2 regions of the Streptomyces sp. NPDC020884 genome follow, and region 1 is predicted to be linked to the other one. Evidence: riboswitches for the same ligand, from Rfam matches in the RefSeq annotation. Region 1 holds a riboswitch; the other holds the start of a gene.
What was found. A riboswitch is a leader RNA that binds a small molecule or an ion and turns the genes downstream of it on or off. The one in region 1 is predicted to bind cyclic di-AMP.
Positions count from the first base shown of each region.

Region 1 (14,449 bases):
AGGAGATCACCAGACCCGGCGACTGGTCCGTGCGCAAGCCCGAACTCGCCCCCGGAGGCTGGGCGTTCGAGTTCCACAACGACAACTACCCGGACATCGACGACACCGCCGAAGTCGTCCTGGCACTGCGCCGGGTGCGCCACCCCGACCCCGCCCGCCTGGAAGCCGCCATCGACCGCGGGGTCCGCTGGAACCTCGGGATGCAGTCCCGCAACGGCGCCTGGGGCGCGTTCGACGCCGACAACACCAGCTCCTTCCCCAACCGTCTGCCCTTCTGCGACTTCGGCGAGGTCATCGACCCCCCGTCGGCCGACGTCACCGGCCATGTGGTGGAGATGCTCGCCGTCGAGGGCCTCGCCAAGCACCCCCGTACCCGCGAGGGCATCGAGTGGCTGCTCGCCGAACAGGAGCCGTGCGGGGCCTGGTTCGGCCGCTGGGGCGTCAACTACGTCTACGGCACCGGGTCCGTGGTGCCCGCTCTGATCGCCGCCGGACTGCCGGCCGGACATCCCGCGATCCGCCGGGCCGTCTCCTGGCTGGAGTCCGTCCAGAACGACGACGGCGGCTGGGGCGAGGACCTGCGCTCCTACCAGGAGGAGAAGTGGATCGGGCACGGTGAGTCCACGGCCTCCCAGACCGCCTGGGCGCTCCTGGCCCTCCTCGCCGCGGGCCGCCGGGACACCCGCTCGGTCGCCCGCGGCGTCACCTGGCTGACCGAGGCGCAGCAGGCCGACGGCTCCTGGGACGAGCCGCATTTCACCGGCACCGGCTTCCCCTGGGACTTCTCCATCAACTATCACCTCTACCGCCAGGTCTTCCCCCTCACCGCACTCGGGCGTTATGTGTACGGCGACCCGTTCGCCGACCGCGCGGACGCCGCCGAGGGGGCCTGATGGGCGATCCGCGAGGGTCCGGGAGCCCCGAGCCACCGCTGCTGGTCGCCTGCGCGCTCGGCATCGAGCAGGTGGCCCTGCGCAGCGGCAGGCCCGCTCCCGGCCCGGTGCGGGTCCTGCGCACCGGCATGGGCCCCCGGGCCGCGGAGGCGGCCGTGGCGCGCTTCCTGGGCCCCGGCGGGGCCCCCGACGCCGCCGTGATCGCCTCCGGCTTCTGCGCCGGCCTCGCGCCGGGAATGCACCCCGGGGACCTGGTCGTCGCCGAGGAGACCCGGGACACGGACGGATTCACCCCCTGCGCGGGCACCGGTGTCCTGGTCGCCGCGCTCGCCAGGGCCGTTCCGGGTCGCACGGTCCACACCGGCCCGCTGACCGGCTCCGACCACGTCGTACGGGGCCCCGAGCGGGCCGCGCTGCGGGCGGGCGGGGCCATCGCGGTGGACATGGAGTCCGCCGCGACGCTGCGTACCGCCCTGTGCCACGGACCACGCCCGGTTGCGGCCGTCCGGGTGGTCGTGGACGCTCCAGAGCATGAGCTCGTCCGCATCGGCACGGTCCGCGGTGGAATATCAGCCTTCCGCGTTCTTCGTGCCGTCCTTCCGGCTTTCTACGAATGGCACCGATCTTTACTGCTCCCCAGGAGGTGAGCCAGATGGCCATGCCGCTCCGTCAGTCCATCAAGGTTGCGACGTATCTCTTCGAACAGAAGCTCCGCAAGCGTGAGAAGTTCCCGCTGATCGTCGAGCTGGAGCCGTTGTTCGCCTGCAACCTCGCCTGCGAGGGCTGCGGGAAGATCCAGCACCCGGCCGGCGTCCTGAAGCAGCGCATGCCGGTCGCCCAGGCGGTGGGCGCGGTGCTCGAATCCGGCGCCCCCATGGTGTCCATCGCCGGCGGCGAACCCCTGATGCATCCGCAGATCGACGAGATCGTGCGCCAGCTCGTCGCGAAGAAGAAGTACGTCTTCCTCTGCACCAACGCGATGCTGATGCGCAAGAAGCTCGACAAGTTCACCCCGTCCCCGTACTTCGCCTTCGCCGTGCACATCGACGGGCTGCGCGAGCGGCACGACGAATCGGTCGCCAAGGAAGGCGTCTTCGACGAGGCCGTCGCCGCGATGAAGGAGGCCAAGCGGCGCGGCTTCCGGGTCACCACCAACTCCACCTTCTTCAACACCGACACCCCGCAGACCATCATCGAGGTCCTCAACTACCTCAACGACGACCTGCACGTCGACGAGATGATGATCTCGCCCGCCTACGCCTACGAGAAGGCCCCCGACCAGGAGCACTTCCTCGGCGTCGAGCAGACCCGCGAGCTGTTCAAGAAGGCCTTCGCGGGCGGCAACCGGGCCCGCTGGCGGCTCAACCACTCGCCGCTCTTCCTGGACTTCCTGGAGGGCAAGGCGGACTTCCCCTGCACCGCCTGGGCGATTCCGAACTACTCCCTCTTCGGCTGGCAGCGCCCCTGCTACCTGATGAGCGACGGCTACGTACCGACGTACCGTCAGCTCATCGAGGAGACCGACTGGGACAAGTACGGCCGCGGCAAGGACCCGCGCTGCGCCAACTGCATGGCGCACTGCGGCTACGAACCCACGGCGGTGCTCGCCACCATGGGGTCCCTGAAGGAATCCCTGCGCGCGGCACGGGAGACCATCAGCGGCAACCGCTGAGGCGCGCCGACCGACGAGGCACGGCCGGCCGTCACGGGTCACCCGGGGCGGCCGGCCCCGCGACAGCACACCCGAAGGAGAAGAGCGGGCGATGACGGACGGCGGATCCCAGGGCTTCGACCTGGCGCGGCTCCTCGCCGAGCGCGGGGCCGAGCGGTACGACCTGCACGCGCGCCACCTCAACCACCAGCTGCCGCGCATGCTGCACACCATCGGCTTCGACAAGGTCTACGAGCGGGCCGAGGGCGCGTACTTCTGGGACGCGGAGGGCAACGACTACCTCGACATGCTCGCCGGGTTCGGCGTCATGGGCCTCGGCCGCCACCACCCCGTCGTCCGCCGGGCCCTGCACGACGTCCTGGACGCCCAGCTCGCCGACCTCACCCGCTTCGACTGCCAGCCGCTGCCCGGACTGCTCGCCGAGAAGCTGCTGACCCACAGCCCGCACCTGGACCGCGTCTTCTTCGGGAACAGCGGCACGGAAGCGGTCGAGACGGCGCTGAAGTTCGCCCGCCACGCCACCGGGAAGCCCCGGATCCTCTACTGCGACCACGCCTTCCACGGGCTCACCGCCGGCTCCCTCTCGGTCAACGGGGAGAGCGGCTTCCGCGACGGCTTCGGCCCCCTGCTGCCGGACACGGCGATCCCGCTCGGCGACCTGGACGCGCTGCGCCGGGAGCTGAAGCGGGGCGATGTGGCGGCCCTGGTCGTCGAGCCGATCCAGGGCAAGGGGGTGCTCGCCGCGCCGCCCGGCCATCTGCGCGAGGCGCAGGAGCTGCTGCACCGGTACAAGGCGCTCCTGATTGTCGACGAGGTGCAGACGGGCCTCGGCCGGACCGGGGACTTCTACGCCTACCAGCACGAGGAGGGCGTGGAGCCCGATCTGGTGTGCGTGGCAAAGGCGCTCTCCGGCGGCTATGTGCCCGTCGGCGCGACCCTCGGCAAGGACTGGATCTTCCGCAAGGTCTTCTCCTCGATGGACCGGGTCCTCGTCCACTCCGCGAGCTTCGGTTCCAACGCCCAGGCGATGGCGGCCGGCCTGGCCGTCCTGACGGTGATGGAGGACGAGGAGACCGTCGCGAACGCCCGGCGCACCGGCGATCTGCTGCGCGAGCGGCTGGCGGCCCTGGTGGACCGCTACGAACTGCTGCACGAGGTCCGCGGGCGCGGGCTGATGATCGGCATCGAGTTCGGCCGGCCCGCCTCGCTGAAGCTGCGCAGCCGCTGGACCATGCTCCAGGCCGCCCGCAAGGGGCTCTTCGCCCAGATGGTCGTGGTACCGCTGCTCCAGAAGCACCGCATCCTCACCCAGGTCTCCGGCGACCACCTGGAAGTGATCAAGCTGATCCCGCCGCTGATCATCGGGGACGCGGAGGTGGACCGGTTCGTGGCGGCGTTCACGTCCGTCATGGACGACGCGCACAGCGGCGGCGGACTGATGTGGGACTTCGGCCGGACGCTGGTCAAGCAGGCCGTGGCCAACCGCTGACCGGCCCCCGGGAGGGCTTTGCCTCTGAGGCAAGTTATTTGCCTCAAAGGAAAGATCCTGGCCCAATGGAGCCATGAACCCCCCGGACGAAGGGGTGCCGGACGAGCTCCCCGGCGTCGCACCCCGACTGCGTGACCTGCGCCGCGACCGCGGCCTCACCCTGGAGACCGCCGCCCGCCGGGCCGGACTCTCCCCGGCCCATCTCTCCCGGCTGGAGACCGGCCGCCGGCAGCCCTCGCTGCCCATGCTGCTGGGGCTCGCCCGCATCTACGGTACGACGGTCTCCGAGCTCCTCGGCGAGCAGCCGCCCGAACGGGACGCGATCGTCCGCGGCGGCGGCTTCGAGGGGGCGGAGGCGGACGGCTGGATGTACCGGCAGGTCGGCGGCTCCGGCCGTGCGATGCAGGCGCTGCGGGTGCGCGTTCCCTACGGGGCCCAGGGCGACCTGGTCCGGGTCCATCCCGGCGAGGAGTGGCTGTACGTCCTGGAGGGACGGCTGCGGGTCGGGCTCGGCGACACCGTCCACGACCTCGAACCCGGCGACAGCGCCCACTTCGACTCGCTCACCCCGCACCGGATCGCGGCCGTCGACCGCGGCGGCGCGGAGCTGCTCTTCGTCCACACCCTGCTGCAGAGCCCCGCCGCCGAGCTCTGCCTCGGCAACGCCCTGCACCCGCGCTGACCGGCCGTGAGTCCGGCAGAGAGGACCGTCATGACCGATTCCGAGTATTACGACCCGCTGGGTCCCGGGCGTCGTGAGAACGAGGACACGCAGGAGAAGCGGATGCCGCGCGGCGTCGTGATCCGGCTGTTCGCCTATCTGGTGGCGGGCCACGTCATCGCGGGCTTCCTCTACCTGCTCTTCGTGGTGGCCGGAAGCAAGTGAGGGCCCGTCACCCGGCGCGCTGTCGCCGGCCGGATCAGCTCGGGTCGAGCAGGCGCTCGCGCAGCCGCTCCCGGGTCTCGGGGGAGACCTTCAGCCCCTGGGCCAGATAGCGGTCGGTCGTTCCCCAGTTCTCCTCGATGGCCGCGAACGCCGCCGCGAGGTAGGCGGCCTCCGCCCCGAAGAGCGGGTTCAGCAGCTCCGTCACCTCGGGAGACATCCCGACCTCGGACATATCGGTGCGCTTCACCTTGTACCGGCGGTGGGGATCGTTGGACTTGAGGTAGTCCGCCTCGATCGCCTCCGGCCCGACGCCGACCGCCAGCAGCGCGATCGCTATCGAGAGACCGGCCCGGTCCTTGCCCGCGGCGCAGTGCATCAGGGCCGGGACGCTGTCCTCGGCCAGGGCGTGCAGCACCCGGCTGTGTTCGGCGGTGCGGTCCTCGATCGTCGAGCGGTACATCCGGATCATGCGCTCGGTGCCCTTGCCGTGCGCGAGGATCGAGCGCAGCTGCTCGATGTTCCCGTCGCGCACCAGCCGCCAGAACTCCGCGCCGTCGGCCGGGTCCGAGAGTGGAATGCTGACATTGCGGACACCGGTCAGCTCGATGTCGTACCCGTCGAGCCGGTGGTCGGCGGAATTGCGGAAGTCGAAGATCGTGTGCAGTCCGAGCCCGCCGAGGAAGGCCGCGTCCTCGGCGGTGGCGTTCGCCAGATGTCCGCTGCGGTAGAGCCGGCCGAAAGCGGTGCGTCGCCCGTCCGTGGTGGGGAGCCCGCCCACGTCGCGGAAGTTGCGGACTCCGGCCAGCGCGGTCTCGGTCGGCGGGACCTGCGGCACCTGTTGCGTCACGGTGGCTCCTGGGATCTCTGGCGTCGGCGCGGCTCGCCGGCGAGGGCGCTCCCGTGACGATACGACATCGATTCGGCGGAAAATCATGATGGCCGCACGCCCCGGTGCGGAAAGCCTCCGGGGCTGGGCTGACCGGGCGTCAGAACAGTCGCCCACACCATGTCCGTATTGGTGCATTTCGCAGAACATGCCCCGCTAATGGGGGAGATGGGATTGCGAAGGTGAGCGGGATCATATCCGTGACGGACCGTGGTGAGCGCGCCCCCGCGTTATCCCGTTCCCCGTACGGAAATACAAGATCCGTAATCCACGGAGTGTGACGGGAAATGCGAAACGATATTGAATAGATGATTCCGGTACGCAACCGATGGCTTGTTCCGCTCGTCCTGGCTCGCTTACGGTCGCCGCAATCCGGACGGACCGCCTAATCCTGCCGCCGCCCGGAATTCGCACCCACCCACTCACGCGTGGCAGGAGCGGGGGAACCAGGTAAGCCGCCGATCCGGAGCGATCCGGACCGGCTCGGGGTGAAGTCGCCGCACGTGCGACCGGGCATCTCCAGCCCGAACCCGACAGCTCACCTCGCAGGCGCCGGAGAGGAACTTCCCCATGCCCGCACAGGGTAAGCACCGTCGTCCGAAGTCCGGCCCGATCTCCCGCGGCGTCCTCGCCGCAGGGACCGGCGGCGCCGCACTCGCCCTCCCGCTCATCGGCGCCACCGTCGCGAGCGCCGCGGACCAGGCCGCTCCGGCGGCGAAGCCCGCCGCCGCCTCGGTCGCCGCCGCGCACACCGCACCGGCCGCCCCCGCCGCGCCGAAGACCGCCCCGAAGACGTACGCCGTCGTCTCCGGCGACTACCTGTCGAAGATCGCGGCCGAGCACCGGCTCAAGGGCGGGTGGGAGAAGCTGTACCAGGACAACCGCTCCACCGTCGGCGAGAACCCCAGCCTGATCCACCCGGGCATGAAGCTGACCCTCGGCGCCAAGGGCTCCGCCCCGGCCGAGAAGTCCGCCGCTCCCAAGGCCGCCCCGAAGAAGGCCGAACCGGCCCCGAAGGCCGCGCCGAAGGAAGCCCCCAAGGGCGACACGATCTCCGCCGACGACTCCGAGGGCTCCGGCAGCTCCGCGCAGACCGGTTCCTCCGAGGCCACCGGCTCCGGCTGGTCGGCCCCGCTCGCCAGCGCCAACGTCACCACCCAGTACCGCGCTTCCGGCGCCAGTTGGTCCAGCGGCTACCACACCGGCTCGGACTTCCAGGCCGCCTCCGGCACCCCCGTCCTCGCCATCGGACCGGGCACCGTGGTCTCGGCCGGCAACAGCGGCTCGTACGGCAACGAGGTCGTCATCCAGCACGAGGACGGCATGTACTCCCAGTACGCCCACCAGTCCTCGCTCGACGTCTCGGTCGGTCAGACCGTCACCGGCGGCCAGCAGATCGGCCTCTCCGGCTCCACCGGCAACTCCACCGGCCCGCACCTGCACTTCGAGGTCCGCACCGGCCCGAGCTACGGCTCGGACGTCGACCCGATCGCGTACCTGCGTCAGCACGGCGTCTCCGTCTGACCGAGTGCGGCGAGAAGCAGGGAGAAGGGCGGTGCGCGGCGGCGCACCGCCCCTCTCTTTATTCCGGCTTTACCAAAAACTGACCGGGTGGTCTATCTCACCACCCGTCAACCCCGTATTACGGTCGCGTAGGTCACATCGGACGATGCAGGATAAGTCCTTGTGGCAGACGATTCGAGAAACAACCAGCAGCACACCATCGGGTCGTACGCGGCGATTGGCGACAGTTTCACCGAAGGCGTCGGCGACCCCGGCCCCGACGGGACCTTCGTCGGCTGGGCGGACCGCTTCGCGGTCCTCCTCGCCGACCGGCTCCCCGCCCCCGACGCGGCGGCCGGCCCCGAGGACTCCCCGCACGGTGACTTCCGCTACGCCAATCTCGCCGTACGCGGACGTCTCCTCGACCAGATCGTCGAGGAGCAGATCCCCCGCGCCAAGGAACTGGCCCCCGACCTGGTCAGCTTCTGCGCGGGCGGCAACGACATCATCCGGCCCGGCACCGACCCCGACGACCTCGCCGAGCGTTTCGAGCGGGCGGTCGCCGACCTGAGCAACGCCGTCGGCACGGTCATGGTCACCACCGGCTTCGACACCCGGGGCGTTCCGGTGCTGCGCCACATGCGCGGCAAGATCGCCACGTACAACGTCCATCTGCGGGCCATCGCCGACCGCTACCGGTGCCCCGTGCTGGACCTGTGGTCGCTCCGTTCGGTCCAGGACCGCCGGGCCTGGGACAACGACCGACTCCACCTGTCGCCCGAGGGCCACACCCGCGTCGCCCTGCGCGCCGCCCAGGTCCTCGGCCACGACGTGCCCGCCGAGCCCGACCAGCCCTGGCCGCCGCAGGCCCAGCGCACCCCCTTCGACGAACGGCGCGACAACATCCAGTGGGCCCGCGAATACCTCGTGCCCTGGATCGGCCGACGGCTGCGCGGCGAGTCCTCCGGCGACCACGTCGAGGCGAAGCGCCCGGACCTGCTGCCGCTGTAGCCGTCGTCGCGGTCACGGCTCCAGCAGGGGAAGCGCACGCCGGGACGGGCTCGACGCGACGAGCCCGTCCGGCGGCGTGCCCGCACCGGGCCCGGCCGGTATCCGCTCCAGGACACCGCCCGCGAACACGTCGTACAGCGGCAGCGACTCCAGATGCACATAGCCGATGTGGCAGTCGCACACGGCGAGCGGACAGGCCCGCGGGCCGAGCGCCCGGCGGTAGCTGCCGTCGTAGAGATTGCCCAGCTCGGCCTTGACGAAGTGACAGCGCCGCACCGTGCCGTCCCCGTCCACCGAGATCACCGACTCGCCCGTGCGACAGGGCAGCCCCGCCGAGCGGTGCGGATCACGGCTGTAGGGGAAGAGCGGATCCAGCTCCGTCCACCGGGCCGCCTCCTCGTCGGTGTACGTGTGGCCCTCGGCGGCGTTCACCCAGAGATAGACCTCCTGCGGCAGCGCCGCCCGCAGCCGCCGCGCCTCCGCCAGATGGGCCTCGAAACCCACCACCCCCACGCTGTAGCGGATCCCGAGCCCGGACAGCTCCCGGCACCGGCCGAGGAACCGCTCGTAGGGCGTCTGCCCCGGGTGGTACGTGCACCAGAGCGCGATCCGCTCCGGATGGGCGTCCGCCAGCCAGTCGGTGCGGCAGCTCAGGTTCGTCTGGATCGCCACCCGGCCGATGTGCGGCAGCCGCGACAGCTCGGTCAGCGCCCGCCGGTACCAGGAGCGCACCAGTCCCTCGCCCCAGGGAGTGAACAGCACGGACAGCCGGTCGCCGGTCTGCGCCGCCGCCCAGAGCGTGAACCGCTCCAGGGCCTCCCGGTCAGCCGTGAGCTGCGCGCGGCTGTCCCGCCGCTTGGCGAACGGGCAGTACGGACAGTCGTAGTCGCAGGAGGCGAGCGGGCCGCGGTAGAGAATCGTCAGGTCCATGTCCGCCTCACTTCCGCTCGTACGCGGACATCGCGGCCCGCACCCCGTGGGAGAACAGCGCCGGACCCAGCGCGTCGGAGTGGGCCAGACCCGCCGGGGACAGCCGCAGCAGGCCGTCCGGCGCCGCCGGGTCCAGCCAGCCCCGGTCCGCGAACCCCGCCAGCTCGGCGGGGAAGTCCGCGCGCGGATCCGTGCCGAACCGGGCCCGGTAGTCCGCCACCGGCAGCCCCGCCGCCTGGAGCAGCGACTGCAGCAGATGCCGACGACGCGCCTCCTCGGCGTCGACGTACCGGCCGACCTCGGCGCGGGAGAAGTCCTCGGTCGAGGTGAAGCGGTCGATGATCGACCGGATCTCCCGCATGTCCACCGCGTAGTCGAAGGAATAGTGCAGGGCCGCCGTGTACGACCGGGCCCCGCAGCCCAGGCCGATCATGCCGTCGGTCTGGCAGGCGTAGTCCTCCGGCCCGTCCTGCGACTCCCGCGGGGCGTCGGCGCGCCGGAACATCCGCATCGACACCTGCTCGTAGCCGTGCGCCAGCAGATGATCCCGGCCCACCGCGTACAGCCGCAGCCGCTGCTCGTCCCAGGCCGCCTGCTCCAGGGCCTCCGCCCGGCCCCCGGCCGCCGCGCCCAGGCGGTGCAGGCCGGTGAGCGGGCGGACGTACAGCGGATACAGATACAGCTCCTCCGGCCGCCAGGCCAGCGCCGCGTCCAGCGAGACGAGCCAGCTGCGCTCGGTCTGCCCGTCGATGCCGTAGATCAGGTCGACGTTCAGCACCGGGATCCGGGCCTCGCGGATCCGGCCGAGCGCCGCCTCCACATCGGCGCGGCGCTGCGGGCGGACCGCCGCCCGCGCCTCCTCGTCCACGAAGCTCTGCACACCGATGCTGATCCTGGTGGTGCCCCGTTCGGCCAGCACCGCCAGCCGGTCCGCCGTCGCCGTGGACGGGGAGGTCTCCACCGACAGCGGCACCGAGCGCAGGTCGGCACCCATCCGCTTCTCCGCTATGTCACAGAGCCGCTCCAGCTCCCCGGCGGTCAGGAACGTCGGCGTGCCGCCCCCGAACGCCGCCGCGGCGAACCGCACCGGCCCCTCGTCGCCCAGCGCCTCCCGGACGGCTGTGGCCTGCCTCTCCAGAGCGTCCAGATAGCGCGTCGTCAGCTCCTCGGGCGCGCCGATCCGGGTGAAGAGGTTGCAGAAGCCGCAGCGGACCTCGCAGAACGGTATGTGGAGGTAGAGGGACAGCGCGTCCTTCGGCTCCGCCGCCCACAGCGCCCGCAGTGACGGGCGGTCCGGCAGCGGCCGGTAGGCCGTCTTGTGCGGATAGGCGTAGACGTAACTCTCGTAGGGCCGGACGGCCGTGGCCGTTGCCGCGGTGCTGCTGGTCATCGGGCGTCCCCCGGATCGAGCGGGTCGAGGAAGAAGTGGGTGTACGGGACGGTCCAGACGGCCGGGTGGCCGAGCCGGTGCCCGGTGTAGCCGTCGTCGCCGTAGGCGGTGCCGTGGTCGGAACAGACGATGGCGAAGCACCGGCGCCGGCTGCTCGCCGCGGCGAAGAGCCGGCCGATGTGCCGGTCGACGTACTCCAGGGCCGCCGCGTGCGTGGCGCGGGAGTCGCCCGCCTCGGGGGTCGCCCCTGGCAGATGGAACCAGTTCGGCTGATGCAGTGCGGACACGTTGACGAAGAGGAACAGCCGCTGTTCCCGGGGGAGCGCCGCGACGACGTCCTCCGCGCGGGCGACCTGCTCCTCGAACGAGGTGGGCGAGGCGACGCCGAAGCCGGGCTCCCAGTGGCTCTCCTGGAACATCCCCGGCAGCACCGAACCCAACGGCCCCCGACCGTTGAAGAAGCCGACCCCGCCGACGCACACCGTGCGATACCCCTCGGCGGCCAGTCCCGACACCAGATCGGGGGTGTCGAACACGAACGTGCCGTCCGCCGTCGTCTCACTGCCCGCGAACCGCGCCGCGAACAGCCGCGGATGCGGCCCCGGGGCGGCGGGGGTCGGCAGGAACCCGGCGAACATCGCCTGGTGGGAGGCGTAGGTGAAGCTGCCCGGAGCATGCCGCTCCTCCCAGCGGCCGCCGGCCAGATGCCGGGCCAGGTTCGGGATGCGCCCGGCGGCCGCCAGCTCGACGGCGACGTCGTGGCGCAGGGTGTCCAGGGTGACGAGCAGCAGATCGTGGCTGCCCACGACCTCGCCCATATCGGGCCTGCCGGACCCCGAGGACTCGGGGGGCGCGGGAGGGTCAGGAAGCGGTGACGGCACGGTGGTTCCTTGCTCGGTCCAGTACGGCGGCGACCTGCGCCGCATAGGTGTCCAGGCCCTCGGCGCCGCTGCCCGACAGACCGGTCAGTCCGGGCAGCAGGTCGCCGAAGGCGTTGACCTCGCCGACGGCGAAACGCCGCCAGCCGGCCGTGGGCAGCAGATCGACGCCCACACAGGGCGTCCCGGGGAAGCAGGCCGCGGTCCGCTCGCACATCGCCAGCGCCTCGCGCCAGCAGCCGCCCGCCGCCGCCACGGCGGCCCGGACCTCGTCGAGGTCTCCGCGCGCGCCGCCGAGATGCAGATTGGTCATGGGGCTCGTGCTCGTCCGCACCACGGCGTGCGTCGCCCGGCCGCCGACCACCACGATCCGCAGATCCGCCGCCCGCCCCCGCTGGGACGCCTTCGGCAGCCAGCGCTCGATGTGCAGCCCGTCCGGGGCCAGCGCGTCCACGACCGCGCCGACCTCCCGTTCCGAGGTGTAGCGCCGGACCCGCAGCGAGTTGAACAGCCGCCCCTGCGCGTCCCGTTCCACCGAGGTGCTCGCCCGGACCCGGCCGGGACCGGCCGTCTCCACCGCCAGCACCCCGGAGGCGGAGGAGCCGTGCGCGAGCTTCACGAACGCCCGGGGCATCCGGTGCTCGCGCAGCAACTCCCGCACGTCGGACCAGCCGCGCACCGGGGCCGCCCCCGGGCCGGACGTCGGCGAGGCGGGCACGGGAACCCCCGCGCCGTCGAGAAGCCCGTGGCACAGCCGCTTGTCGAAGAGCACGGCGATGTCACCGGGGGAGCCCAGCACCTCGGCTCCGGCGGCCGACGCCGCGTCCGCCACCGCGGCCACCGCCGCGGTGAAGCCCGCGTACCACCGGGCGGAGCCCTCCACCCGGGTCGGGTCGTCGACCCCGCGCAGCAGCCGCTCCACCTCGGCGTCCTCGCCGGGCGAATCGATCCGCACGCTCTCGCCGGAACCGAACGCTGCCTCGCCGCGCAGCACCTGGAGCCAGGGCACGACCCGGGCCGCCGGCAGACCGGCGGAGCGCACGGCCTCCTGGAAGAAGGCGACCCGGCGGTTCTCCGGATTGCCGACGACCGCGAAACGCGGCACCGGGCCGCTCCCGGGGCTACTCACTGACCGCGACATAGCGCTCCGGTTCGTCGTCCGGGTCCGCGTAGTCCTCCTCGGCCTCGCCGCCCTCGACCCGGGCCGGGGCGCAGGCGGTCCTGATGCGGTCCAGCATCGGATCGGAGAGGTAGTGGTGGCGCAGGTCGAGCGTGGACAGGTGGTTCAGGGGCTGCCCGTTGAGCAGGGCCTCGCCGCCCGGGTCGCTCAGGGTGCCCATCGACAGCGCCAGGGTCTCCAGCTGGGCGACGACGGGGGCGGAGGCCACGGCGGTGGCGATCTCGTCCTGCAGCTCGCTGTTCTGCAGACCCAGATGGCGCAGCCGGGGGAACACGCCGCCCGACAGGACCGGCCGGATGTCCTCGACGGTGGCATCGCCCCCGTACCACGAGCTGCCGAACCACAGGTCCAGCCGCTCCAGCGCGGGCAGTTCGCTCGCGGCGACCGCCCGCACCACCTCGCCGGGCAGACCGCCGGACTCCAGGCGCAGCGACTTCAGCGCCGGATGGCGCAGCGGGCGCAGCCCCAGCCCCTCGTGGCCGCAGCCGCGCACGCCGAACTCCTCCAGCAGCGGGAGCGCTTCGAGCACCGGGGTGATGTCGCACATGCGCAGCCAGGACACCTCGCATTCCTCGCTCACCACATCGGCGAGGAACAGCGCGCGCAGCGCCGGGAAGCGGTCCGCATCGGCGACGATCAGGTCCATCACCGGGCCGAACGGCGTGTAGTCCTCATGCCACCAGGGCCCAATGACGAGAGCCCGGACCCCGGCCGTGTCGACCGTGTCCAGGAACTGCCGCCACAGGGCGGCGAAGTCCCTCTCCTCGTCGGAGTCGCACTCCAGCCGCCAGGCCACGCTGTCGGCGGCCGGCAGGGCCCCGGACGACAATGCCCCGGTGTGGACCGGCAGCCCGTGGAAGTCGTCGAAATGCTCGATGTCGATGTACGTCATGACGCCCTACTCCGAGACGGCGGTGTAACGGCCCTCGGCGCCCCCGTCGCCCCAGGGCTCGCTCTTCTCGGAGAGGTCGACCCGCACCCCGTGCGGCTCCAGGGCGGAACGCACCCGCTCCTCCATCGCCCCGGTGAGGAAGTGATGGTGGAGGTCGAGGGCCTCCAGATGGGTCAGCGGCTGGCCTTCGAGCAGCGCGGCCGCCCCCTCGTCCCCCAGCGTCCCGTTCGACAGGTCGAGAACCCGCAGCTGGGCGACGACCGGAGCCGAGGCTATGGCCGCGGCGATCTCGTTCTGCACCTCGCTGTTGCGCAGGCCCAGGTGGTACAGCCGGGGGAAACGGGTGCCGGAGAGCAGCGGAGCGAGGTCGGTGACGTCGGTGTTCCCCTCGTAGGCGGACACCCCGAGCCAGAGGTCCAGCCGCTCCAGCGCGGGCAGTTCACTGTCCAGCACACCGCGCACCACCTCGACGGGCAGTCCGCCCGCCTGGATCGTCAGCGACCGCAGCCGCTCGTGCTTCGTCGGCGGGAACAGCAGGTCCGTGCCGCCGCGCACCCCCAACTCCGTCAGCGCGGGGAAGGCTCCCAGCAGCGCCGTCACATCCGACTGTTCGATCCAGGTGATCTCGGCCTGCTCCGCCTCCAGGTCCCCGATGAACACCGCCTCCAGCGAGGTCAGCCGGTCGGCTGCGGCGATCACCAGGCCGATCGGCACGGAGGAGTTCTCCTCGTACGCCTCGCCCCACTGGCCGATGATCAGGGCGCGGACCCCGGCCGGGTCGACCGTGCCCAGGAAGTCGGCGAACTCCTCTTCCCAGGGCCGCTCCCGGCCGTCGTCGC
Region 1 covers NZ_JBIRRY010000004.1:313,683-328,131, forward strand. The annotation lists gene shc (squalene--hopene cyclase) at 1-893, shown strand, start outside; gene ACH4UK_RS15590 (1-hydroxy-2-methyl-2-butenyl 4-diphosphate reductase) at 893-1,540, shown strand; gene hpnH (adenosyl-hopene transferase HpnH) at 1,546-2,565, shown strand; gene ACH4UK_RS15600 (aspartate aminotransferase family protein) at 2,657-4,054, shown strand; gene ACH4UK_RS15605 (helix-turn-helix domain-containing protein) at 4,128-4,736, shown strand; gene ACH4UK_RS15610 (DUF6126 family protein) at 4,767-4,940, shown strand; gene ACH4UK_RS15615 (tyrosine-protein phosphatase) at 4,975-5,787, opposite strand; cyclic di-AMP (ydaO/yuaA leader) riboswitch at 6,232-6,393, shown strand; gene ACH4UK_RS15620 (peptidoglycan DD-metalloendopeptidase family protein) at 6,397-7,350, shown strand; gene ACH4UK_RS15625 (SGNH/GDSL hydrolase family protein) at 7,513-8,340, shown strand; gene ACH4UK_RS15630 (STM4011 family radical SAM protein) at 8,353-9,270, opposite strand; gene ACH4UK_RS15635 (STM4012 family radical SAM protein) at 9,278-10,660, opposite strand; gene ACH4UK_RS15640 (STM4013/SEN3800 family hydrolase) at 10,657-11,478, opposite strand; gene ACH4UK_RS15645 (STM4014 family protein) at 11,522-12,679, opposite strand; gene ACH4UK_RS15650 (STM4015 family protein) at 12,660-13,610, opposite strand; gene ACH4UK_RS15655 (STM4015 family protein) at 13,617-14,449, opposite strand, start outside.

Region 2 (14,449 bases), on a different contig from region 1:
TGGCCATGCGAAGACCGTTGACAAATCCGAAACAGGGCAGAAATCTATGAACCTCTGAGCGCAAAAGATTGACTTGCCGACTCAATTATTGTGGAAGCAGAGGACGTCATGAGATGCAAACGAGCGACCAGGCGGTCGATCAGCGGACTGCTGATAGCCGGACTGGCCTCCGTCGGACTCCTGCCCGTGGCCGCGAGCGCGGCTGAGGCCACCGATCTGGCCCGGGGCAAGACCGTCACCGCCAGCGGATCGCACGGCGGATTCCCGGCCGCCAACGCCAACGACGGCGACGTCGGCAGCTACTGGGAGTCGAACGGCCTCCCGGCCGACCTCACGGTGAAGCTCGGCGCCGACGCGGACCTGGAGTCCGTGGTGGTCAAGCTCGCCCCGGACGCGATCTGGGCGAGCCGGACGCAGGACATCCAGGTGCTCGGCAAAACCCAGGACGGCACCGCCTTCACCTCACTGCGGGCCCGCGCCGGCTATGCGTTCGACCCGGCCGGCAACCAGAACACGGTGACCATCCCGGTGGACGGACGGGTCGCCGACCTCCAGCTGAAGTTCTTCTCCAACACCGGTGCGCCCGGCGCGCAGGTCGCCGAGATCCAGGTGCTGGGGACGGCCGCGCCCAACCCCGACCTCACCGTGAGCGCCCTGTCCTGGAGCCCCTCGTCCCCGTCCGAGACGGACGACATCACGGTCGAGGGGACCGTCCGCAACATCGGTTCGGCCGCCTCCCCCGCGACGACCGTCAATGTGAGCCTGGGCGGGGTGGTCGTGGGCAGCGCCCCGGTCGGCCCGCTCGCCGCCGGCGCCTCCGAGGAGGTCTCGGTCGAGGCGGGCAAGCGGTCGCAGGGCTCCTACGCCGTCTCGGCGCTGGTCGACCCGACCGACACGGTCGTCGAGTCGGACAACGCCAACAACAGCCGCACCACCGCCTCCCCGCTGGTGGTCGGACAGAGCCCCGGCCCGGACCTGGAGGTCCGCTCCATCACCTCCAGCCCGTCCAACCCGGCCGTCGGCGCGGCGGTCTCCTTCACCGTGGGGGTGCACAACCGCGGCACCAGCGCGGTGAGCGCGGGCACCGTCACACGCCTGGCCGTCGGCTCCACCACCCTGAACGGCACCACCCCGGCCATCGCGGCGGGCGCGACCGCGAACGTGACGGTCAGCGGCAGCTGGACGGCGGCGAGCGGCGGCGCCACGCTGACCGCCACCGCGGACGCCACGAACCTGGTCGCGGAGACCAGCGAGAGCAACAACGTGTTCGCCCGCTCCATCGTGGTCGGACGCGGCGCGGCCGTGCCGTACACGGAGCTGGAGGCCGAGGCCGCCGACTACGAGGGCACACTGCTGCAGTCCGACGCCGTGCGCACCTTCGGGCACACCAACTACGCCACCGAGTCCTCCGGCCGCGAGTCGGTGCGGCTCGACTCCACCGGTGAGTTCGTCGAGTTCACCTCGACCGCTCCGTCGAACTCCGTCGTCGTGCGCAACTCCATCCCCGACGCGCCGGGCGGTGGCGGCCGCGAGGCGACCATCAGCCTGTACGCCGACGGAGAGTTCGTCCGCAAGCTCGACCTCTCCTCGAAGCACAGCTGGCTGTACGGGAACACCGACAGCCCCGAAGGGCTCACCAACACCCCCGGCGGCGACGCCCGGCGGCTGTTCGACGAGTCCCACGCGCTGCTCGCGCAGACCTATCCGGCCGGCACGAAGTTCCGCCTCCAGCGGGACGCGAGCGACAACGCCGCCTTCTACGTCATCGACCTGATCGACCTGGAGCAGGTGGCAGCGCCCTCGGCCCAGCCGTCGGGCTGCGTGTCCATCACCACGTACGGCGCGGTGGCGAACGACGGGATCGACGACACGGACGCGATCCAGCGCGCGGTGACGGCGAACCAGGAGGGCGAGATCGACTGCGTGTGGATCCCGGCGGGCCAGTGGCGCCAGGAGCAGAAGATCCTCACCGACGACCCGCTCGACCGGGGCCAGTGGAACCAGGTCGGCATCTCGGACGTGACGATCCGGGGCGCGGGCATGTGGCACTCCCAGCTCTACACCCTGACCCCGCCGCACGAGGCGGGCGGGATCAACCATCCGCACGAGGGCAACTTCGGTTTCGACATCGACGACAACACGCAAATCTCCGACATCGCGATCTTCGGCTCCGGCACCATCCGCGGCGGCGACGGCAACCAGGAGGGCGGCGTCGCGCTGAACGGCCGCTTCGGCAAGGACACCAAGATCAGCAACGTCTGGATCGAGCACGCCAACGTGGGTGTCTGGGCCGGCCGCGACTTCGACAACATCCCCGACCTGTGGAACCCGGGCGACGGCGTCGAGTTCACCGGCGTGCGGATTCGCAACACCTACGCCGACGGCATCAACTTCGCCAACGGCACGCGCAACTCCACGGTCTACAACTCGTCGTTCCGCAACACCGGCGACGACGCGCTCGCCGTCTGGTCCAGCAAGTACGTCAAGGACCAGTCCACCGACATCGCCCACGACAACAGCTTCCGCAACAACACGATCCAGCTGCCCTGGCGCGCCAACGGCATCGCGATCTACGGCGGTTACGACAACAGCATCGAGAACAACATCATCTCCGACACCATGAACTACCCGGCCATCATGCTGGCCACCGACCACGACCCGCTGCCCTTCTCCGGGGAGACGCTGATCGCGGGCAACGCCCTGTACCGCACCGGCGGAGCCTTCTGGAACGAGGACCAGGAGTTCGGCGCGATCACCCTCTTCCCGCAGAACCTGCCGATCCCCGGCGTCACGATCCGCGACACGGACATCATCGACTCCACCTATGACGGGATCCAGTTCAAGACGGGCGGCGGTCTGATGCCGGACGTCACGATCGAGAACGTCCGGATCGACAAGTCCAACAACGGCTCCGGGATTCTCGCGATGGGCGGTGCGCGCGGCAACGCGACCCTGTCCGACGTGACCATCACCGACTCGGCCGACGGCGACGTGCTGATCGAGCCCGGCTCGCAGTTCACGATCTCCGGCACCCCGAACGGCGCACGGGCCAAGCGGTAGGCCCTGGCGACGCCTTGTACGGTTCCCGGGCCGGCGGATCACCGCCGGCCCGGGAACTCCCTTTTGTCCCGTCGGATTTGGTCCTGTCACGGCTCTGGGAAGTGCAAGGCCCGGCCGCTACCCTCCGCGCATGATTCCCACGGTTGTCTGGGGTACCGGCAACGTCGGCCGCGCGGCGATCCGCGCCGTCGAGGCCCATCCGGCACTGACACTCGCCGCCGTCCTCGTGCACGATCCCGCCAAGGTCGGCCGCGACGCCGGCGAGCTCGGCGGGGTCGGGCGCACGCTCGGGGTCGCGGCCACCGACGACATCGCCGCCGTCCTGGCCGCCCGTCCGCGCGCGGTGGTCTACGCGGCGTCCGGCGACATCCGCCCCGACGACGCACTCGCCGACATCGGCCGGGCGATCCGGGCCGGCGCGGTGGTCGTCACGCCCTCCCTCTATCCGCTCTACGACCAGCGCAACGCCCCACCGGAGCTGCGGGACCCGGTGCTGGCCGCCGTCGCCGAGGGCGGCGGCTCGCTCTTCGTCTCCGGCGTCGACCCCGGCTGGGGCAATGACGTGCTGCCCCTGCTGGTCAGCGGTCTCGGCACCGAGGTGGACGTCATCCGCTGCCAGGAGATCTTCGACTACTCCACGTACGAGCAGGAGGAGTCGGTGCGCCATCTGATCGGCATGGGGCACCCGATGGACTACGAGCCGCTGATGCTGGCGGAGAGCGTTCCGACGATGGTGTGGGGCGGTCAGATACGTCTCATGGCGCGGGCGCTGGGCGTCGAGCTCGACGAGATCCGCGAGACCCTGGACCGCCGGGCGCTGGAGAGAGAGGTGCAGACCCGCACGATGGGCGGGTTCGCGGCGGGCACGCAGGGCGCCGTGCGCTTCGAGGTGCAGGGCATCGTGGACGGCGTGCCCCGCATCGTCATCGAGCACATCACCCGTATTCATCCCTCGTGCGCGCCCGACTGGCCCTCCCCGCCCGACGGGGTGGGCGCGCACCGGGTGGTGATCGAGGGCCGTCCCCGTATCGAGGTGACGGTCGAGGCCTCCGACGAGGGCGAGAACCGGTCGGCGGGCGGGAACGCCACCGCGGTCGGACGGCTCGTCTCGGCGATCGACTGGTTGGTGGACGCGAAACCGGGCCTGTACGACGCACTCGACGTTCCGCTGCGGCCTGCGGTCGGCAGGCTGGGAAGGAGACCGGCATGATCATCGATATTCCGGAGGGCCAGGAGCCCATCGGCTACGTATGGGGGGAGATGGTCCCCGGCATCGGCATGGCCGCGGCCACCTTCTCCATGTCCGTGTACGAGCACACGACGCTGGGGCTGCGGGAGTTCGAGGCGGCGCGGCTGCGGGTCGCGCAGATCAACGGGTGCCTGTTCTGCCTGGACTGGCGGACCGAGCGGGACGGGGCGAAGGTCGAGGAGGCGTTCGCCGCGGCGGTGATCCAGTGGCGTACGACCGATGCCTTCGACGAGCGGACCCGGCTGGCGGCGGAGTACGCCGAGCGGTACACGCTCGACCATCACGGTCTCGACGATGCCTTCTGGAAGCGGATGACCGCGCACTACAGCCAGGCGGAGATCGTGGAGCTGACGATGAGCATCGGCTCGTGGCTGGCGTTCGGGCGGCTCAACCATGTGCTGGGGATCGACGCGGTGTGCGTTCTGCCGGGTCACCGGGAAAGGGTCGAACACCCCTGACGGAGTCCGGGGCCGCCGGGTTGGCACTCCCGGCCCCGGGCTCTCCGTGGTCACCTACAGATCGGTCGCGATGATCCGCTCGATGTTGCGCTCGGCGAGCGCGGTGATGGTGACGAACGGGTTGACGCTGGTGTTGCCGGGGATCAGGGCGCCGTCGATGACGTACAGGCCCGGGTAGCCGTGCAGCCGGCCGTAGTTGTCGGTGGCCTTGTCCAGGACCGCGCCGCCCAGCGGGTGGTAGGTGAGGTGGTCGCCCCAGATCTTGTAGACGCCGAAGAGGTCCGTGCGGTAGATCGTGCCCTCCTTCTGGTTGATCTTGTCGAAGATGGTCTTCGCGGCGTCGATGGACGGCTGCTTCCACGCCGTCTGCCAGTTCAGCTCCGCCTTGCCCGCCGCCGCGTTCCAGGTGAACTGGGCGCGGTTGGGGTTCTTGGTGATCGACAGGTAGAACGAGGCCCAGGTCTCGATCCCGGTGGGCAGCGGAGCGACTTCGGCGAACGCTCCGCCGGCGTCCCAGTTGTCGATGCCGCCGGTGGGGATGGAGGACTGCACCTGCCCCGTCGGGTCCCAGAGGTGGTTGGCGCGGCCGCACATGACGTTGCCGTTGTCGCCCCAGCCCTTGCCGATCTCGTTGTTGAGGAGCGGCAGCGCACCGGTGGCCTTGAGGCCGACGAGCAGCTTGCTGGTGCCCACGCTGCCCGCGGCGAAGAACACCTTGTCCGCGGTGACGGTCTTGGTGACGGTGGTCTGGCCGCTGGTGTCGAGCTGGTCGATGAGCACCGTGTAGCCGCCGCCCGGGGCGGGGGTGACGGTGGTGACCTTGTGGAGCGGGGTGATGGTGACCCGGCCGGTGGCCTTGATCCGGTCGATGTAGGTCTTCTGGAGCGACTTCTTGCCGTAGTTGTTGCCGTAGAGGATCTCGGCGTCCAGGGCTGACTTGGGGACGGTTCCGGCCGCCTCCTGCTTCATGTAGTCCCAGTCGTAGACCGCGGGCACGAAGAGGAACGGGAAGCCGGAGCGCTGGGCGTGTTTTCGGCCGACCCGGGCGTACTGGTAACAGTCGACGGTGTCGAACCACGCGGGATCGATGGTGGTGACGCCCAGCCCGCTGTTGGCGCGCGGGTAGTAGGTGCTGTACATCTCCTCGGCGTTCACCGTCGGGAGGATGGCGCCGAAGTTCTCCCGGCGCGGGGTGACGGCCATGCCGCCGTTGACCAGGGACCCGCCGCCGACGCCGCGGCCCTGGTAGACCGTGATGCCGGAGAACTCCTCCGCGTCCAGGATGCCGGTGTAGCGGTTGACGTTCTTGTCGATGGGGAAGCCGAGGAAGTTGCTCAGCGGCTGCTTGGTGCGGGTCCGCAGCCAGAACGAGCGGTCGTCCGGTCTGGTGGTGTTGGCGAAGATCTTGCCGTCCGCGCCCGGGGTGTCCCAGGCCATGCCCATCTCGATCATGTGGACGTCCGTGCCGGCCTGGGCGAGCCGGAGGGCGGCCACGGAGCCGCCGTATCCGGTGCCGATGACCAGGACCGGCACATGGGCGCCGGAGCCGATCGGCGCCGCTGCCGTGCGGACGCTCGCCCATGACGGCGCGGCGGGTCCGGCAAGCGCCGCGGCCCCCAGAAGAGAACCTGTTCCTGTGATGAACCTTCGACGCGAGACACCCTTGGCCTCGCCATCCTGCGTGGTAGCGTCACTCATGTGACATCCCTCACTCTCGACAGAGTGCAACAGGTTCTACTGTCGATCGCGTGGTAAGTCACTAGAAACTTGGGGGTAACTTCCCGTACAGGCCTGAGGGGCCCCGGACCGTGGTCCGGGGCCCCTCAGGCCTGTACGGGAAGGCTCAGTACGCGCCGAAGACGTTGTCGATCGAGCCGTACCGGTCCGCGGCGTAGTTGCACGCGGCCGTGATGTTGGCGACCGGGTCGTAGCTGTCGGTCGAGGTGCCGGGCACGTGGTAGGCCTGGAAGGTCGGGTCGATGACCTGGAGCAGCCCCTTGGACGGGGTGCCCTTGACCGCGTTGGAGTCCCAGTTGTTGATCGCGGCCGGATTGCCGGAGGACTCGCGGATGATGTTGCGGTGGATGCCCTCGTAGGTGCCGGGGATGCCCTGCTCGGCCATGACGGCGAGCGACTCCTTGATCCAGCCGTCGAGGTCGTTCGTGTAGGTGACGGCGCTCTTCTCGGCGGCCGGAGCGGCCTGTGCCACGGGGGCGGCGTCGACGCGCTCCGAACGGTCGGCGCGGTCCGCCGAGGCGCCGCGTGCGGCGGACGGGGAAGCCTTGCCAGCCTTGCCAGCCTTGCCGGCCTTGGCGTCCGACGGGGCGGCGGCCTTGCTTCCGAGGGTCAGCTTGACACCCGGGTGAATAAGGTCGGGATTCCCTCCGACGATCTTCCGGTTGCCTTCGTACAGCTTCTTCCAGCCGCCGCTGACGGAATGCTCGCGGGCGATCTTGGAAAGCGTTTCGCCGGCCACCACGGAATGCTGGGCGGGTGCGGCGCGCACGGCGGAATCAGCCGATGCGGCCACCGAGGCGGGCACCACGGCCTGCGGCGCGGCGGCGGGCGCAGGGGCCGCGAAGGCGCTGGTGGCGCCGATGACCGGCAGGGCGAGAACGGCTCCGCCGGTGGTCATGGCGGCGAGGCCGCGGCTCAGCGAGGTGGACTTGGGACGGCGGTGCTTACCCTGTGCGGGCATGGGGAATTCCTCTCCGGCGCCTGCGAGGTGAGCTGTCGGGTTCAGACGGGAGATGTCTGGCCGCACGAAGATGCGACTTCACCCCAAGCCGTTCCGGTTACGGATCGGCGACTTACCTGGGTCCCCCGCTCCTGCCGTACGTGAGTGGGTTTCGGATTCCCGGACGGCGGCAGGATTCGGCGTTCCATCCGGATTGACGGTGACCGTAGGCGAGAAACGCGGAACAGAACAACCCCCGCATTCCGCTTTCCCTTTTCCACGCAAGATCGAATGGCGGAATTCCCGGATCGGGCCGTGCCGCCACGGCGTCAACTTTCTTCGCACAGAAGGGAACCGATGGATCCGCTTCTGCGTCCGCACCCTCGGACGTGACGCTCACCACTCCCTCGCGGTGATGGCCAAAACAGGCCTAGGCAAATGCCTCAACAATCCCAATAGACCCTTTATGGATGAGTGAACCAAAAGAGCCAAATCGACCATATCGGCACAAGGAAAGGGATCAATCGGTCACTCGCGACAGGGCCGGTCGACGAGCCCGCGGGACGATCGCTTACGGTGTGGGGTGGAGACTAGTAAGCCAACCCTTACCTCCGACGTACGCTGTACCTGCCCGCGTTCGCCCGCCCCGAAGGAACACCACGCCATGACACGCCCCGTCCGCGTCGCCATTGTCGGAGCCGGCCCCGCCGGTATCTACGCTGCGGACGCGCTGCTCAAATCCGAGGTCTGCCAGGACCCGGGGGTCTCCATCGACCTCTTCGAGCGCATGCCCGCGCCCTTCGGCCTGATCCGTTACGGCGTGGCCCCCGACCACCCGCGCATCAAGGGCATCGTCAAGGCCCTGCACCAGGTGCTGGACAAGCCCCAGATCCGGCTCTTCGGGAACGTCAGCTACCCCGATGACATCGGCCTGGACGACCTGCGGTCGTTCTACGACGCGGTGATCTTCTCCACCGGCGCCGAGGCCGACCGGGCGCTCGACATCCCCGGCATGCAGCTGGACGGTTCCTACGGCGCGGCCGAGTTCGTCTCCTGGTACGACGGGCACCCCGAGGTCCCGCGCACCTGGCCGCTCACCGCGGAGAAGGTCGCCGTGCTCGGCGTGGGGAACGTGGCCCTGGACGTGGCCCGCGTCCTGGCCAAGACGGCGGACGAGCTGCTGCCCACCGAGATCCCGGACAACGTGTACCAGGGCCTCAAGGCGAACAAGGCGCTGGAGGTGCATGTGTTCGGGCGGCGTGGCCCGGCGCAGGCCAAGTTCAGCCCGATGGAGCTGCGGGAGCTGGACCACTCCCCCAACATCGAGGTCATCGTCAACCCCGAGGACATCGACTACGACGAGGGCTCCATCGCCACCCGGCGCGAGAACAAGCAGGCCAACATGGTCGCGCAGACCCTGGAGAACTGGGCGATCCGGGACGTCGGCGACCGCCCGCACAAGCTGTTCCTGCACTTCTTCGAGTCCCCGGTCGAGATCCTCGGCGACGACGGCGAGGTCGTGGCGCTGCGCACCGAGCGCACCGAGCTGGACGGCACCGGCAACGTCCGGGGCACCGGCCGGTTCACCGACTGGGACGTGCAGAGCGTCTACCGGGCCGTCGGCTACTACTCGGAGGAACTGCCCAAGCTCCCCTTCGACGTGGCCTCCGGCACCGTCCCGCACGAGGCGGGCCGCGTCATCTCCGGTGACGAGCACATGGCCTCGGTCTACGTCACGGGCTGGATCAAGCGCGGCCCCATCGGTCTGATCGGGCACACGAAGGGCGACGCCAACGAGACCGTCGCCTGCGTCCTGGAGGACCGCGCCGCCGGCCGGCTGCCCGAGCCCGCCACACCCGCTCCGGAGGCCGTCGAGGCCTTCCTGCAGGACCGGGACGTGCGGTACACCACCTGGGAGGGCTGGCACAAGCTGGACGCCCACGAGCAGGCGCTCGGTGCGGCCCAGGGCCGTGAGCGGATCAAGGTCGTGGAGCGCGAGGGCATGCTGGAGGCCTCCGGCTCCTTCGTGCCGGCCGAGCGCCCCGCCGACGCCTGATCGACGAGAGGCCTTCTAGGGGGCCGGATCCGGGGCTGCCGCCGAGCGCCCCGGGTCCGGCCCCCGGAACGTGCGCCACAGGTCCGGTCCAGGATGCCGGGCCGTCGGGGGCCGCCGGACGGTCGGGGTCTCGCCCCAGCGGGCGGCCAGCAGGATCGCGATGTCGTCCGGGCGGTCGGTGGCCGCTCTGGCCTCTCCGATGACCTGGTCGGCCGTCTCGGCCAGGGGTACCGTGCCGATGCGCTCCACGGTGGCGCGCAGCCGCTCGATCCCCTCGTCGATGTCCGTGCCGGGGCGCTCGATCAGCCCGTCCGTGAACAGGGCGAGCATCGCGCCCGGTTCGAGTCGCATCTGGGTGACGGGGTAGGACGCGCGCCCGTCGATCCCGAGCACGATGCCGCCGGGCAGGTCCAGCACTTCCGTCCGGCCGTCGGGCCGCCGCAGCACGGGCTGCGGATGCCCCGCCCGTACGGCACGGGCCACCCCGGTCTCCGGGTCGAAAGCGATGTAGCAACAGCTCGCGAACTGCCCCGGGTCGAGGTCGATGAGCAGCCGGTTGGTACCGCTGATCACCTCCTGCGGATCATGGTTGCTCAGCGCGAACGCCCGTACCGCACTGCGCAGTTGCCCCATCGTCGCGGCGGCGGCGACGCCGTGGCCCTGTACGTCCCCGATGACCAGGGCGAGTTCATGGCCGGTCTCGATGACGTCATACCAGTCGCCGCCCACGTCCATGCCCTGGGTGCCGGAGAGGTAGCGCCCCAGGGTGTCCACCCCGTCGACCTCCGGCAACCGGTGCGGCAGCAGGGCGTCCTGGAGCCCGCGGGCGAGGGCCACCTCGCTGTCGTAGCGCTGGGCGCGCTGCAGGGCCTGGGCGATGAGCCCGGCCAGGGCCGTCAGGACGGTGCGCTCCTCCGGACTGAAGCCGCGGGGCCGGTCGAAGCCGAGGATGCAGGAGCCGACGGGCCGCCCGGAGGCGATCAGCGGCAGGAACGCCCGCGCCCCGACGTCCGCGTCGATCGGGATGCCCGGATAGGCCTCGGCCAGGCGCTGCATGGACTCGAAGAACAGCGGGCGGCCCGTCGTCAGGGTCTCCACCCCGGGGATGTTCACGTCGAGCCCGACCCCGTCGAAGCGGTCGAGGAAGCCCTTGGGGAATCCCGTCTCCCAGGCCAGATGGAGATGGCGCTCGTTCAGCAGGTAGATGGCGAGCTGACGGCCGCCGAACGCGGGCAGCAGCTCCTCGGTGACCACCGCGGAGACCTGACGCGCCGTGACCGCCTCGGTCAGCGCGATGGCGAGGGCCACCGGCCGGTACAGCGCGGAGGAACGGTCGGCGGTCGAGCCGATGCCCAGGCCGGGTGTCGTCACGGAACCAGGGGCGTAGGCCGGCTGGTCGGTCGCCTGAAGGACCACGCTGATCCCGTCGTGACCCGGATACAGGGACACCGACAGCCAGCGCGAGGGCGGGCGCCGGGCGAGGAAGTGGACGGGCTCGTCGGCGATGAGAGCTGCCCGGTAGTGGTCCGCGTACGCCTCGTGGCCGAACCACGGCAGGGCCTGCCACACCACATGCCCCACGAGCTCCGCACGGGGGTGGCCGAGCAGCTCCTCGGCGAGGCCGTTGGCGTACGTGATCCGCCCGAGCCGGTCCAGGGAGAGGATGCCCCGGGGGAGCCGGTCGGCGGCCTCCGGCACGACCGGTCCCGCACCGAGGTCGACCAGGAAACCGGTCAGGTGGCCGGCGGCGGCATCGCCGTCCGGGTGGGTCCAGCGGCCGGAGAGCTCCAGCAGATGGGACCGGCCGTCGGGGCCTCGCAGCCGCATCCGGCGGACGACCGGCTCGGCCGATTCCACGGTCTGCCTGGCCAGCGCCCACAGCCCGTACACGTCCTCCGGGACCAGCCGTTCGGCGAGTGCGTCGACGGTGCCCGGGAAGGCGTCGGGTGCGAAGCCGAGGATCGCGCAGAGTTCATCGTCGGCGGCGACCTGCCCGGAGTGCAGGTCCCAGTCGAAGCGGCCGACCCGCACCGGGGGCGCGGTGGCGGCGGGCAGCTGCACGGGGACCGGTTCCGTCTCCCATACGCAGGAGACACCCCGCTGTTCCAGATCGGTGAGCGCGTCACCGAGCCGGTGGCCGAGGCGGTGCAGCCGGTCGCCGTCGGCGGGAGCGACGGGCTTGCCGGGTGTGGAGGCCCGCAGGACGGCGAGCACGCCCAGGCTCCCCCGGGGCCCGGCGATCGGCACCCACAGCGAACCGAACGGGAACGGCAGCCCGGCCATCAGCTGGGGAAACCGGCGCATCGCCTCCTCCGCGTCGCCGAGCAGCACGGGCCGCCCCGAGCGGTAGGCCTCGGACACCGGGAACGGGCGGTTCACATACATCCGCCACCAGGGCCGGAACAGCGGGGCCGGCAGTCCGGCGAGCACCGCGAGCCGGAGAAGTCCGGGCGTCCCGCTGGGCAGGTAGACGCCGCCCGCGTAGCCGTCGCTCGACTCGACGGCGCTGACGAGGGCCTGAGCGAGGACGAGCGACAGCTCGTCGGGCGCTCGGCCAGCGTCCTGCTCCCCGGCCGCGGTCCCGTTACCGGCGGGCGGGGGACGCCGGGTCGTATCGTGCCGGGTCACACAGCCAGCATGCTCCCGGTCCGGGGTACCGCGCACCTCCGCGACCGGCCGCTCCCCTGCGGCGGCCGGTCGCGGGGGCGGGATCAGTGCAGCTTGGCGACCGCGGTGCGGGTCGTCTTCCTGAACCCCTCGAGCGGTGCGCCGTCGAGTTCGCCGAGCTGCCCCCACTCGACGACGGTCACCGTCCTGCCGTCGCGGCCCACGGAGTAGAGCCCGATGTCGGTGGAGCCGACCTCCGGGTAGGACGTGTCGATGCTGTAGACGTGCGCGCCCTCCTCCACGTCGACGCGGCCCTGGTAGAACGCCTCCCCCTCCAGGCCGGGGTCCTGCTCCTTCAGCCGGTCGAGGCAGGTCTCCAGCGCGCTCCGCAGCTCGGCGGCGAGCGCCTTGGCCTGCGCGGTGGTGGCGGCGAGGGTGATGGTCTGGCGCGCGCCGGTGTCCAGCTCGGTGCGGAAGTCCCGGTGGCGGGTGCCGGTCGCCGGGGCGATTCCGGCGGTGCACACGGACCCTTCCTCGGGCACGCCCTGGCGTACCGGACCGGCCGTCCAGGGGGTGGTGGAGGCGGGCAGCTGGCCCGCGCTCAGGAACTTCGGAGGCGCGGGGGCCGGCGCCGGGGCCGCGGTGGCGGGGACCTGGCCCAGGGCGGTGACGGCCAGGCCCGTGACCGCGGCGGTCAGGACTGCGGTGCGGAGGGTGCGCATGGTGGGGTTCCCCGTTTCGGATGGTGCGGTCAGGTGGTCGTACGGCGTCGCACCGGGTCGTGCGGGGCCCGGCGAGGAGCCCTGCGTCGGCGGTGCGAGAACGGGCACCAGCCTCGTCCGCCGCCCCGGATCCGGACAAGCACGACACGGCTTCCCGCCGGGCTGGAACCGTCCCACCCCTGGTGACGTGGGTGTTCTCGGAGGGCTGGAACGCCCTGGAACGACGGCAGGGGAGGGCGAGCGGATTGGGTGGCGCCGAAGGGGCCGCACGGGCGGCGTTGGCGGACCGGCTGAACGCGCTGCGGGAGGAGTCGGGCCGGACGTACGCATCGCTGGCCCGCCGCATCGGGGTCAGCGGCTCGACGCTGCACCGGTACTGCACGGGGCGGACGGTGCCCGCGGAGTTCGCGCCCGTGGAGCGGCTGGCCCGGTGGTGCGGCGCACCGCCCGAGGAGCGTGAGGCGCTGCACCGCCTCTGGATCCTGGCGGACGGCGAACGGGTCGAGCGGCAGGGGGCGGCGGAGGCCGAGCAGGCGGGGGGCCTGGCGGTGGACGCCCCGACCGGGGGGACGGGGGTCGTGCCGGTGGACGCCCCCAGCGGGGAGACGGGGGCCTTGCCGGTCAACGCTCCGCACGGGGAGACGGCGTCGCCCGGGGAGCTCGTACGGCCCCGAACCGCCGAGGCCGCCGCCGAGCCGGGGCCGTCCGAGAAGCCGGGGCCGTCAGCGGATCCCGGGCCGCCCGCACATCCGGGGTCGACAACGGAAGCCGGGCCGCCCGCTCGCCCGGGGCCGACAACGGAACCCGGGCAGCCCGCACGTCAGGGGTCGTCAGCGGATCCCGGGCCGTCCGCTCCCCCGGGGCCGTCCGGCGGGGAGACTTCCCGTCCGGTGCCGTCGTACGTCGTCGGGGGCCCTGCCCCGAACGGGAACGGGTCCGTCCGGCGGCCGGTGTTCCGGTCCCGCCGGGCGCGCCGGTACGGGCAGGCGATCGGCGTCCTCGCCGCGGCGGTCCTCGTGCTCGCCCTGGTCGCCGCCTTCGCGGGGACGGGGCTGTCGGGTCCGGACCGGAGCCCGTCGGTGGCCCAACACCCGGGCGCGCCCCCGGCGGACACCCAGGAGCCCTCGCCTTCCGGCTCCCTCGGGTCCGGGAAGCCGCACAGCACGCCGAGCGGCACCCCGCGGGGGACTGCGTCCGGCAGCCCCCGGGCGGCCGGGCCGCCCGGCGTCGGGTCCCGCCAGGAGGTGCTCCCCCGGGCCTCCGGGCCCTCGCCGGGTCCGAAGGCCGGGCGGGTGCCGTTCACCTGGACCGGTGACGATCATGTCTGGAAGAACGGCTGCGACCACTCCTACCTCGTCGACCGGGCGCCCAGCGCCGTCCCGCCGCCCCCGGTGGAGGCCGACGCGGCCTCCTGGGCCGGAGCGCTCGGCGCGGTGCACGCCGGCGAGAGCGGTGTCCGGATCACGCTCCAGGGCCGGGACGAGCGGACCGTGGTGCTGGAAGCCCTGCGGATCCGGGTCGTCGAGCGCCGGGCCCCCGCGAAGGGCCGCGTCTACCGGATGAGCTCCGGCTGCGGCGGGGCGCTCACCCCGAGGATGTTCGACGTCGATCTCGACGTCC
Region 2 covers NZ_JBIRRY010000012.1:110,703-125,151, forward strand. The annotation lists gene ACH4UK_RS32275 (CARDB domain-containing protein) at 109-3,060, shown strand; gene ACH4UK_RS32280 (dihydrodipicolinate reductase) at 3,191-4,270, shown strand; gene ACH4UK_RS32285 (carboxymuconolactone decarboxylase family protein) at 4,267-4,767, shown strand; gene ACH4UK_RS32290 (GMC oxidoreductase) at 4,822-6,465, opposite strand; gene ACH4UK_RS32295 (transglycosylase SLT domain-containing protein) at 6,611-7,465, opposite strand; cyclic di-AMP (ydaO/yuaA leader) riboswitch at 7,470-7,657, opposite strand; gene ACH4UK_RS32300 (FAD-dependent oxidoreductase) at 8,109-9,500, shown strand; gene ACH4UK_RS32305 (SpoIIE family protein phosphatase) at 9,516-12,128, opposite strand; gene ACH4UK_RS32310 (hypothetical protein) at 12,212-12,829, opposite strand; gene ACH4UK_RS32315 (helix-turn-helix domain-containing protein) at 13,075-14,449, shown strand, end outside.
Region 2: another riboswitch for cyclic di-AMP. It lies ahead of ACH4UK_RS32295 (transglycosylase SLT domain-containing protein); the one in region 1 lies ahead of ACH4UK_RS15620 (peptidoglycan DD-metalloendopeptidase family protein).